2 regions of the Bacillus sp. NP247 genome follow, and region 1 is predicted to be linked to the other one. Evidence: riboswitches for the same ligand, from Rfam matches in the RefSeq annotation. Region 1 holds a riboswitch; the other holds the start of a gene.
What was found. Region 1 has a riboswitch for cyclic di-AMP ahead of KPL75_RS17930 (hypothetical protein). Riboswitches for the same ligand answer to the same signal wherever they lie in the genome.

Region 2: linked by a shared signal. The riboswitch ahead of KPL75_RS23300 (APC family permease) and the one ahead of KPL75_RS17930 (hypothetical protein) in region 1 are both predicted to bind cyclic di-AMP.

Annotation. Positions count from the first base shown of each region.
Region 1 is NZ_CP076653.1:3,427,915-3,434,015, reverse strand. Features, by position in the region: gene kdpA (potassium-transporting ATPase subunit KdpA) at 1-604, opposite strand, end outside; gene kdpF (K(+)-transporting ATPase subunit F) at 624-704, opposite strand; gene KPL75_RS17940 (SipW-dependent-type signal peptide-containing protein) at 701-805, opposite strand; cyclic di-AMP (ydaO/yuaA leader) riboswitch at 901-1,046, opposite strand; gene KPL75_RS17935 (hypothetical protein) at 1,309-1,542, opposite strand; gene KPL75_RS17930 (hypothetical protein) at 1,556-1,942, opposite strand; cyclic di-AMP (ydaO/yuaA leader) riboswitch at 2,036-2,183, opposite strand; gene thiD (bifunctional hydroxymethylpyrimidine kinase/phosphomethylpyrimidine kinase) at 2,269-3,090, opposite strand; gene KPL75_RS17920 (thiazole biosynthesis adenylyltransferase ThiF) at 3,097-4,116, opposite strand; gene thiG (thiazole synthase) at 4,109-4,879, opposite strand; gene thiS (sulfur carrier protein ThiS) at 4,882-5,085, opposite strand; gene thiO (glycine oxidase ThiO) at 5,101-6,101, opposite strand, start outside.
Region 2 is NZ_CP076653.1:4,462,686-4,468,786, reverse strand. Features, by position in the region: gene KPL75_RS23300 (APC family permease) at 1-1,713, opposite strand, end outside; cyclic di-AMP (ydaO/yuaA leader) riboswitch at 1,858-2,003, opposite strand; gene KPL75_RS27530 (hypothetical protein) at 2,144-2,272, shown strand; gene panE (2-dehydropantoate 2-reductase) at 2,335-3,279, opposite strand; gene KPL75_RS23290 (hypothetical protein) at 3,455-4,930, shown strand; gene KPL75_RS23285 (oxygen-dependent tRNA uridine(34) hydroxylase TrhO) at 4,979-5,938, opposite strand.

The sequences.
Region 1 (6,101 bases):
TATGTGCTGTAACTGCCCCGTCTAACGTTTGTGGTACACCAAGTGCGACAAAGACTAATGCTGCAATAAATGCGATAGGAAGAAACACTCTCGTTAACGCTCTCGTAAAATCAACGAAAAAGTTACCAAGTTCTTTTCCAGCAAGCCCTCTTATAAATGCCATAACAATCGCTAAAGTCGTTGCTGGTGCTGCAAACATTAAAAACGTAATGGCGATTAATTGTGATAAATAAGATAAACCATTTTCACCGCTATAATGCTGCAAATTTGTATCAGCCATAAAACTAATTGCTGTATTAAAAGCGAGCGTAGGCTCCATCCCTGCAATATGCGCTGGATTTAGCGGCAGCACACCTTGTAATCTGAAAATGAAATAAACAACGACAATCATAAACCCGTTTAACAATACTAATGATAATGCGTATTGCTTCCACGTTTGATTGTATGCTTTTACACCCGTAATTTTAAAAATAAGTTTTTCAAAAGGCCCGAATACTTTATCTAGCTTCTTGCTACCTTGAAAAGCTTTCTCTAAATAAATCCCCATTGGCTTTGCTACTAGAATAAACAAGAGCATTGTAATAACGACTGCAACCCAAATCATAATGAATGATTCCCCCTAATTAAAACTTTTCTGGATTTAATAATGCGTATACTAAGTACACCGTAATCGCTGCAACAATAACCGATAAGGCAATCATCATGATTGCTTCCCTTCTTTCACAACTTTATCTGACCAACTTGCAAGACTTACCATCGATGCGACTAACCCAACAAAAATCCCGATCATTACAACATCTAACATAACTACCCCTCACTTTTTGTTAAAATTTGACATTTATTCATCAAAAAAAGAACACTAAGCTCTACTTAGTGTTCGAAGTGAACAACACAAAGTAAACCTCCTCTCTAAACGCTTACGAGGTTAGCTGTCGGATTCGGGCCTAAAGAGTAGCCCTACTTTCAAAACTGAAAGATTCACCCCAAGTGACGATGCACAAAATTGGTTCCCCCGCTCCATTTCTGGAACTCAGCGATTTTAGGTTTTTTTTGGAAATTTCATGAATGATTTATGAGAGTAAATATACTCCTCTATATTTAACTTGTAAAGAGGCAAATTACTTAAAATAAGAAAATATTCCGCCGTTTAAACGCTTACATTACGTATTATTCATATAATTTCATCTATTTTCTTGTCTTTTCTTTCTGTTTCATAAAAATGATCTTTTAAATATGAAATAAAAAGAGCAAATTACATGAAGTGCATAGCTTGTTGCACCCAGCATTCGCTCTTTTTTCATTCAACCTTTATTCTCCTCGTAGAAATGCACGTAAATTTCTTCCACGAATATAAACCTGTGCTAATTCTACATGCAATTCCTCATATTCGATAATATCCGCCTCTAAATACAAAGCATCTTTTGATGGTAATAAAATATATGGCCTTGGAAAAATAGGATCAATCTGTGCCAATTCTTGAACCCTCTCGATCGATACCGCCCAACGATCTGCTACATCTCCAAATAGTAGTACCTTCATCATTTCTTCCCCCGCTCTATTCAAAAAATAAAAAAGAAATATTATCACAGTTCGTAAACACAACAAATTTTGCTCCAATTGTTTCATAGAGCCGCGCTGGATATCTTTTATTTTTTGTAACAACAGTAATAGGCGCTTGAAAAGAAAAACGAATGCGTTCTGTGAAGAAGCTAACTATCGGAAGCTCATCTCCTAATAAAATTACTTTCTTAATCCGCTCACAAATACTAGTAAAATCCTGCTCCTTATTACAGCTATAAGTCGAATCAAATCCACAATTTCTAACTTCAGCTGCTATCTCTTCATTTGCTGTAAAAATAATTAGCTCCTGCTGAAATGCTACTAGCTCTCTTAAACTCTTTACCTTATTTTCTTCTCCAACGCAAATAAGCGTTAATTCCATATACCTCATCCTCCTTAGCATAAAAGAACTCAAACATAGATTGATATTCTCCTATACTAATCAGACCGACGAAGTGATGTATCCATCATGGCACCGTCCTCTCTCAAGACGCTTACGAAGTTAGCTGTCGGATTCGGACTTTGAGAGTAGCCCTACTTTCAACATTGAAAGATTCACCCCTAGTGACGACGCACAAATTGGTTCCTCCGCTCCATACAATTGGACTCAGCGTATTACAAAAAATGTATTCTGGCTGATATATTACTCCTGTATTTTGAAAAAGTAAACATAAAAAAAGCCAGTTAACAAACTGGCTTCTCATGTCTTTATACACGTGTATTATTCATCTTATAAGCAAAATGATTCGTCGGTCCATGGCCACTACCAATATTCAATGGCTCTTCAATTGCTATACTAATAAATCGTTTTGCCTCTTGAACTGCCTCTTCAATTGAGTATCCTTTTGCAAGTCCAGCTGTAACTGCTGAAGCAAATGTGCAGCCACTTCCGTGCGTTTGCTTCGAAGGAATTCGTTCACTTCTAAATTCAATAAACTCTTCTCCATCAAAGAGTAAATCAATTACTTCATTCCCTTGATATTCTGCATGTCCGCCCTTCATAAGCACATATTTAGCACCTAATTCGTGCAACACTTCTGCAGCTTTTTTACTATCTTCTATATTATGAATCTCCATCCCAGTTAACACTTCTGCTTCCGGAACATTCGGTGTTACAACCGTTGCTAGTGGCAATAAATATTCTTTTAATGCTTGCACTGCTTCTTGCTGTAATAATGATGCCCCGCCCTTAGCAATCATAACAGGATCTAGCACAATATTATTCCAGCCAAATTTCTTAATATGTTCTGCAACAATTTGAATAATTTCACTGCTAAATAGCATTCCTAGTTTCACAGCATCTGGCGTTAAATCCGTACCAATTGAATTCAGCTGTTCTGTAATTCCTTCTAAAGAAACAGGATATACCCCTTGAACGCCAAGCGTATTTTGCGCAGTAATTGCTGTAATAGCCGTCATTCCATACACACCAAGCTCTTGGAATGTTTTTAAATCTGCTTGAATTCCAGCACCGCCTCCGCTATCAGATCCTGCGATTGTTAAAGCTTTATTTACTTTCATCCCACTCATCCTTTTCTATCCAAAATAGCGATGATAAATCGTCTTTGCTTCGCTTATATCTTTCGTTCCATGTACAAGTACACGGCCATCTTTAAAGGCAACTAATCTCTTTCCTTCAACTGAAAACGATAGTAAGTATGGATTTACATTCAAATCATTCACACGGTCATTCAGCAGTTTTTTATATTGTTCAAAATTCATTTCCTCTTTATACGGTGGTCTAATTTGAACTGTATTTCTCCCGCATAAAACTGCTGTTTTCGATGTGTTTTCTTTATTTAAATATGGATATAACGCATTCTCACCGCACGATGGACAATTATGTTTACGAAGTTTTTGCACGTTCATACATGAATATTCATTTTTCCATACATCAAATGATACAAGTCCATCTCGAAGCGATTCATAATCTTCTACTAACAGTTTAAGTGTTTCCGTTACTTGATGAGAAACGACAAGAGATACAGCAGGTGATATAATCCCCGCTGTATCACATGTCGCTCCGCCAAGCGGAATCGATTGTAATAAACATGATAAACATGGCGTTTTACTAGGAAGAATTGTGTAAGAAAGGCCGTAACTTCCTACACATGCCCCGTAAACCCATGGAATAGAATATTTTTGCGATATATCGTTCACAATGAAACGCGTTTCGAAATTATCGGTTGCATCAATAATTACATCAACGTTTGTAACAAGTTCTTCTAATTCCTCAGCTGTTACATCTTGAACGAGAGCTTCTACTCTTACTTCACTATTGATCTCTTCTAGACGCTTCTTTGCCGCTACAGCCTTCGGAAGGTTATTCTCTACATCACACTCTGCATACAATTGCTGCCTTTGTAAATTACTCCAATCTACATAATCGCGGTCAACAATTGTCACCTTACCAACGCCTGCTCTTACAAACATCTCTGCGTTTGCACTACCTAATGCGCCTGCACCGATAATAAGTACATGCTTTGCCCTTATCTTTTGTTGCCCTTCTTCCCCAATTGGAGAAAATAGCTCTTGGCGAGAATATCGATTATTCAACTACACTCATTCCTTCTAAAGGACTACTTGCTGTCGCGCAGCGCTTGCGCGCAATACGACCCGCTTCAAAGCCTAATCGGCCTGCTTCAATACCTAATTTCATCGCGGATGCCATTTTAATAGGATCTTTCGCACCAGATACTGCTGTATTTAATAACACGCCATCTGCTCCTAATTCCATTGCAAATGCCGCATCAGCTGGGCTACCAATACCGGCATCAACGATAACTGGTACTGTCGCTTGTTCAATAATGAAGCTTAAGTTTAATGGATTTACAATACCGAGCCCTGAACCAATTGGTGATGCTCCTGGCATAATCGCGTGTACGCCAAGTTCTTGTAATTTACGAGCTAATACAACATCATCAGATGTGTATGGAAGAACGATAAATCCTTCTTCCAGTAACATTTCAGATGCCTTTAATGTTTCCACTGGATCAGGTAGTAACGTTCTATCATCCCCAATAACTTCTACTTTTATCATGTCACAAAGCCCTGAAGCTTTTGCTAATTTCGCAATTCGAACAGCTTCTTCAGCATTTTTTGCTCCTGCTGTATTTGGTAATAACGTATATTTTTTCACATCAAGTTTCTCTAATAAATTAGGTTGCTTTGCATCAAATATATCCATACGACGTACTGCAAATGTTAAAATTTCAGCTTCTGAAACATCAATTGCCTTTTGTTGCACATCAAAATCAGAGAATTTCCCTGTTCCTAATAAAAGTCTAGAATGAAATGAAAATGGCCCAATGTTTAACATAATCAACCGCCTCCTACGAAAGTTACAATCTCAATTTGGTCTCCATCAAAAACAGATGTATCGTTATGATCATCTTTTTGTAAAATATCTTTATTACGTTCTACTACAACAATCCTGTTATCTAACTCTAAATGTGTAAGTAACCCAGCTACTGTTTTTACACTCTCTGGTACTTCAACTTGGTTACCATTAATTTTTAAATTCAAACTTCCATCCCCTTTCTAAACCGTTTTAGAAAGCAATGAATCTAGCAAGTGATTCTTCTGCTTTCCTTCTATTAAATCAGCCATATACTGACCTGAAACAGGACTTAATAAAATGCCGTTTCGATAATGGCCCGTACAAGCATATAAACCTTTTATTTCTTCATGCTCTCCTATATAAGGAGCTTCATGATTAGACTGCGGTCTTAACCCAGCCCACGTACTTTCCCACTCTGCTTCTTTTAAAGCAGGCAATATCGTATAAGCACGCTCTAATACGGAAGTAATACTTTCTGGTTGTACAGATTTATTGAACGTATGAGGCTTCATCGTTGCCCCAATCACATAACGGCCACCGCGCTTCGGCGTAATATAAAACCGCTCTTGGAAAATAGGAGCTTTCAAGAGCGGTTTCCTGCTTCTTACTGCAACAACCTCGCCCTTAACAGGATATGTACCCCAATCACTATGGAAATAATGTAGTAATTTCGTACTCCATGAGCCTCCAGCGATAACGACTTTTTCACATGTGATTACACCTTCACTCGTAACAATTCCAGCCACTTTATTGTTTTCAATTTGAATATCAAACACTTCTGTCTGTTCATATATATCGGCTCCCGAAAATGCAGCGGAATGTGCGAATGCTTTCGTAAGCTCTGGCGCAATAACATGACCATCTTTCGGATAATATACCGCTCCTATAATTGACTCGGATAGAAACGGCTCTTTTTCCCGTAAATGGTCCCCCGTTAGAAAATAGGAATCTTCACCTGTTTTCTGTTGCCAATCCATAATATGAAGAATTCTTTCCTTCTCATCTTCATTTTGGGCAATGCGATAAATACCTTTTTCCTCATACCCAATATCGATGCCTGTCTTTTCACGTAAAACTTCTGCAAGTTGTGGAAATATAGCACGGCTTTCTCTAGCAAGTTCAAACAGCGGATCATATTCATCCCACTCTGCCTGAACACCGAGTAAACCAGCAGCTGCTTTCGAAGCTTCAGATGCGATTC
Region 2 (6,101 bases), 1.0 Mb from region 1:
CGGAATAAACTGTGGTATAACGACCGTAACTCGGTAATTTGATTCACTCGCTTTATATTGCACTGTATCAATAAACTTTGTTAGCGGCTGAATAATACTTCTATAATGAGAATGTAATGTAACAAGCCTTACTTCAGGTTGCCACTTCTCCCATTTCTCTTCAAATTTCTTTTCCTCTTCTCTGTCAAAAGCAACATATACAGCGATAACTTGATCTGCTGAAAGAGCTTTAGCATAGTTCAATGAATTTTCTACTACATGAGTCATACCAGCTACAGGAACGACAATTACATTCCCCTCTATCGGAACAATCCGTTCACAAGTTTTTAAACTTAATTGATCGCCCACTGCATCATAATGTTTCTTAATTCGATGGAACAAGAAGATAATAGCAGGTAAGAAAATAAGGATCGACCAAACTTGTGCAAATTTAGTTAAAAAGAACATGCTCATTACGATAAAACTAATGACTGCACCAATTAAATTAACCGTTAATCTCAAAGCCCATCCTTCAGGTTTTTCACGAAGCCATTTTAATACCATTCCAGTTTGAGAAAGTGTAAACGGAATAAATACCCCTACCGCATATAGCGGAATCAAGTGTTCTGTTTTTCCCTGAAAAGCTACAATTAAAATAATCGAAGAAATCCCAAGTATAATAATACCGTTTGAATAACCTAGGCGGTCTCCTCTAATCGTAAACATTCTCGGTATAAACTTATCTTTTGCAAGGTTAACTGCTAATAGCGGAAATGCAGAATAACCAGTGTTAGCAGCAAGAATTAATATTAAAGCTGTTGTACCTTGTATGAAATAGTACATGAAATTACGTCCAAATGTTTGTTCAGCAATTTGTGAAACAACTGTTACTTCTTTACTTGGAGTAATTCCGTAATAATAAGCTAAAAAAACAATTCCTGAAAATAAAACCGCAAGTAGTGCACCCATTGCAAGCAATGTTTTTGCTGCATTATTAGGTGCAGGATCTTTAAAGTTTGGAATTGCGTTAGATATCGCCTCAACACCCGTTAATGCAGAGCTACCTGATGCAAACGCTCTTAACAGTAGAAATAAACTAATTCCCGCAACTGGTGTTCCAATTGGCGAATGTAGCGTGGGTGAAACGTGACCAGTCAAAATATTATATATTCCTACACCAATTAATATAAATAATGCTACAACGAATAAATAAACCGGATATGCTAAAACGGAAGCTGATTCCGTTACGCCTCTTAAATTTAAGATGGTAATCAATATGACAAATATAATCGCAATGATTACATTATGTGCATGTAAGCTAGGGAAAGCTGATGTGAGCGCATCTGTACCTGCAGATACACTTACTGCAACCGTTAAAATATAATCGACTAATAAAGATCCTCCAGCTATTAATCCCGGATTCATCCCTAAATTTTCTTTTGATACTACGTATGCACCCCCGCCATGCGGATAAGCAAAAATAATTTGTCGATAAGATAAAATAAGAGCTGTCAATAATACTAATACCCCAACAGCGATCGGAATAGAATACCAATAAGCTACCGCTCCAAGGCCTGCTAGTGCAATTAAAATTTGCTCTGGTCCGTATGCAACCGATGACAATGCGTCAGAAGATAAAATTGCTAGCGCCTTCGTTTTATTAAGCTTTTGCTCTCCTAACTCAGTTGATTTTAACGGCCTTCCAATTAAAAACCTTTTGATAGATGAAACCAACGCTGTCCACTCTCCAATAATTTTGCACGAATTTTTCTGCTAATTACAGCGGATAAACTATTTCTTCAGAAAACAAAAAATGTCTACAAGCCATAACGAAATAGACTTGTAGACATTATTTTTTTTGTCGCACAAGCTCCACCTTCCTTCTCAATATAACGCTTACGAGGTTAGCTGTCGGATTCGGGCCTTTGAGTAGCCCTACCTTTTTCAAGGATTCACCCCATTGAATTATGCACTAATTCATTAAACGGGTCCCCCGCACCATGCGGTTTAAGCGATTTAGAAAATTGAAACTGTGGATTATAATACTCCTTTATTTTCAAAATGTAAACAAAAATTTTTAAAAATAAAAAATTTAAAATGATTGCGCATAATCCGCCGATAAATATACATAATGAATACTAAAAAAACCTTAAAGGAGACCCGTATGTCTAAAAAGAAGAAACCGCTTTTTTCTGACTCATATTTAGATGCAGTAGCAAATGAAATTAATCAGTTATATGGTAAACGTGAACAGGAAGTAAATTTGACAAAAAGAATTAAAAGAAACAAATAATTTGTCATACTCAAATAAAAAAGATAGCAATACACTTATATATTGCTATCTTTTTTATTATTTCATACATCTAATTCCATTACGGATTTGTTAAATGTCATTTCTTCATACACCTTCAGATTTTGATATACCGCTCCTAGTAATGGTACTTCTAAAGAAATTTGCTCTGCTAAATCCAGTAAGTATCCTTGCAAATGCTTCCCTTCAATAAACGAACCTTTTTCCATATCACGCTGCATCGAGGACTTCATATCATAAGAAATTTTATCAATTGTTTTCATATGTTCCTCAACAATATTATCTTTAACTGGAGCTCCTAATGCCCTCATAATTTGCACAGATTCCTCAAATAAATTTCGGGTAAATTCACGTCCACCTTCACTTTCACGAATTGGTCCTATTGGTGCACGCATTAATGTTGTAACGCCTGACATGACAGTAATAAATAAATATTTATGCCACATATCTTGCGTAATATTTTCACTGAAAACAAAACTAGCTTTCGTATCTGCAAATGCTTTAGAAATACGTTTTATTCTCTCTGAATCTTGAAGCTTAATTTCTCCAAATACAAGTCTGTTTGCAGCACTAGTTTGTACAATTTCTCCTTGATCGTTTAACGTCGTCTCAATAAAGCATAAACCGCCCATTACTTTTTCCCCGCCGAATTCCTTTTGTAATAGTGATAAATGAGCGATACCATTTAACAGCGGGATTATTACAGTATTTTCTCCTACGAAAGGCTTCAAATCTATGATTGCCTCATTTAAATGATACGCCTTTGTTGAAAATAAAATCACATCAAATGGAGAAGTTCTATCTTCTTTCGTTATCAATTTCGGTTGAAATGAAAAATCTCCATTAACACTACGAATAACAAGTCCTTTTTCCTCTAATTGCTGTTTTCTTTTGCTGCGAACGAGAAATGTAACATCTTCTCCCTTTTCTACTAATCGGCCACCAAAAAATCCACCGACGCCACCAGCTCCTAATACTAAAATGCGCATACAACATCCCCCTTTTCATAAAACAATCACACTAGTTTTAGTATACATAATATTATACATGTCTCCTATTAAATAAGCTGAATTTTCATTCTTAATCTAGTGAAAACGAGAGGTTATTTTCAAGGTAAATTGGGCATGTTGTTTCTATAGCTTATATGGAAAGGAAACAATGTAAATGGAGGCAATACAAACAATCGAAGAAAAAGATGTAACAACAGCTATATTTCAATTTATATTCCCGTTTTCGTTTAAAACTGGATATGAACAAAATATGTTCCCTTTCTTACAAAAAAATGATTTTCATCCTTTCCGGCTCGATCATCTTGCAGATGAAAATACATATTACGGGAAGTTTCAAGTTTCACATCGAAATATGGAAGCATATTATCTTTCATTTACAAATAAAATTCTCTTTCCTCATTCAGAACATCAAAAAGGATTACAGCGCTATTCTAAAGACCTTAATTTAAATGGACATTTAACAACAAATCTTATTTCCGTTCCATTTAAGATACATTCTATTGATGTAACACTTTGTCCTTTTGAGCTTGGCTTCTTAACAATTCGAACAGAAGTCAAAACCGCTCCAAACATGACATTATCAGAAGCAATCGAATTCGCTTCTCGATTCCGTGTACTTGAAACTAGAAATGATACAACTGAGACTATTTGTATTGAATGTGATGGAAAAAAATATTCACAAGTAGAAAAACTTATATTCGGCGATTTATTTCATGGCTTAACAGACTTCTTTGAGAAAAAGAGATTGCGGAGTTCTTACTTTCAAACATTTCCATTCTTTGAAGATCAACGAATGTATGTACAAACTTTATTATCCATAAGCAAAGAGTCAGACCTTCATGTAGTTGATGTATATCGAGCTTCCAGTCTTTCCGGATTAACAGACGATGGTAAGCCGTATATTAGCGCAAATAATGTTCCTTATATTCACGATTATTTAACAAAACATTCTTATCAAAGGTGGGCTCCTAATCGTTATTTCATAATGGAAGAACATATTTTTACATGTGTAACAAACGAAGATGAGAGTAAAATAGCTAAACTTGCTAGTCAAATGTATGGGGAGTTTTATTACGCTTTATTATTAAACCTATTTCATAAAATTGTTTTATTAAAAATGGCAAACGCTTATGCTGAACTAAATATTGAACAAGATACAAATGAGATAGAGAAGTTAATTTACTCTATCAATTCGTTTACAGCTAATTATTTTTCTTTAGAATTAGTATCTCAATCACAAAGTGAAGATATTTTCTTCCGCTTAAGAAAACTTTTTAACATTGAAATACTATATACGAATGCCAAGCAAAATCTTGATAGTTTGTTTAAATATCAAGAAAATGTTGCTTCTAAAAAAGATAGCCTTTTATTATTAATTTTAACGCTCTACTCTGTAATGGGCCAAATGTTAGGGTTTACTATGATTGACCTTTTAAGAAATACCGATGCCACTCATATATCTTCACCCCTTGAATATTTTGCTCTTTTAATTGCAGTTAGTGGCATAGTCATTTCACTTATTTTAGGTGTGCAAGGTTTATACCAATGGGCTATACAACATAAAAATCGAAAAGCATGGGTAAAACAAACTGTTTTGTCTGCTGTGAAAGAGAAGGATGGTACAAAGTAAATAAAAAACAGATGGCAGCACGAAGCTACCATCTGTTTTCTATTATGCTTACTTTCCTGCTTCGATTTTTTCTAATGCAGCAGCTACTTGCTCTTCTGTTAATTCGTGTTGCACTATATAACGATTACGTGGGTGTACACGACATTCATGAGAACATGCACGTAAATGTTTTGCTTCACTTTCTTCAGAACATAAAATTTTCTTGTTACATTCTGGATTTGCACAGTTTACATAGCGCTCACAAGGTTCGCCTGTAAAATGATCTTTACCAACGATAACATGTTCTTTTTGGTTTACTGGTACAGCGATACGCTCATCAAATACGTAACATTGACCATCCCAAAGTTCACCCTGTACCTCTGGGTCTTTTCCGTACGTTACAATTCCGCCGTGAAGCTGACTTACATCTTCATGGCCTTCTCGAACTAACCAACCAGAGAATTTCTCACAGCGAATTCCACCTGTACAGTACGTTAAAATCTTTTTACCTTCAAGTGTTTCTTTGTTTTCTCTAATCCAATCTGGTAATTCACGGAATGATTCAATATCTGGTTTGATCGCACCTTTAAAGTGTCCTAAATCAAACTCATAATCATTTCGTGCATCAATGATAACTGTATTTTCTTGTTTCATTGCCTCATAGAATTCTGTTGGTTCTAAATATTTCCCAGTCATTTCTTTTGGGTTAATGTCGTCTTCCAAGCGAAGTGTAACTAACTCTGGGCGAGGACGTACGTGCATTTTCTTAAATGCATGCTCATCTGCCTCATCAATTTTAAAAACGATTCCAGCAAAACGTGGATCATTGTTCATTACTTCCATGTATTTCTCTGTTTGCTCAACAGTTCCAGAACAAGTTCCGTTAATTCCTTCTGTTGCTACAAGAATTCTTCCTTTTAACTCAAGTGAATTACAAAATTCTAAATGCTCTGCAGCAAATTCTTCTGGATTTTCAATTGTTGTGTACATGTAATACAGTAATACTCTATATGGTTTTGTAGTTGCCAATGTATTTCTACCACCTATCTAAATTTTAAAATCATGTATAAGTTAACGTTCATATCAAAACATATATAATAAGAAAATACATACTAAATTGTACTTAACCTATTTTCTTCTATTTACAATTTTTTCTATAAGTTAACAGAAATAAAAACAAGATTACAGAACA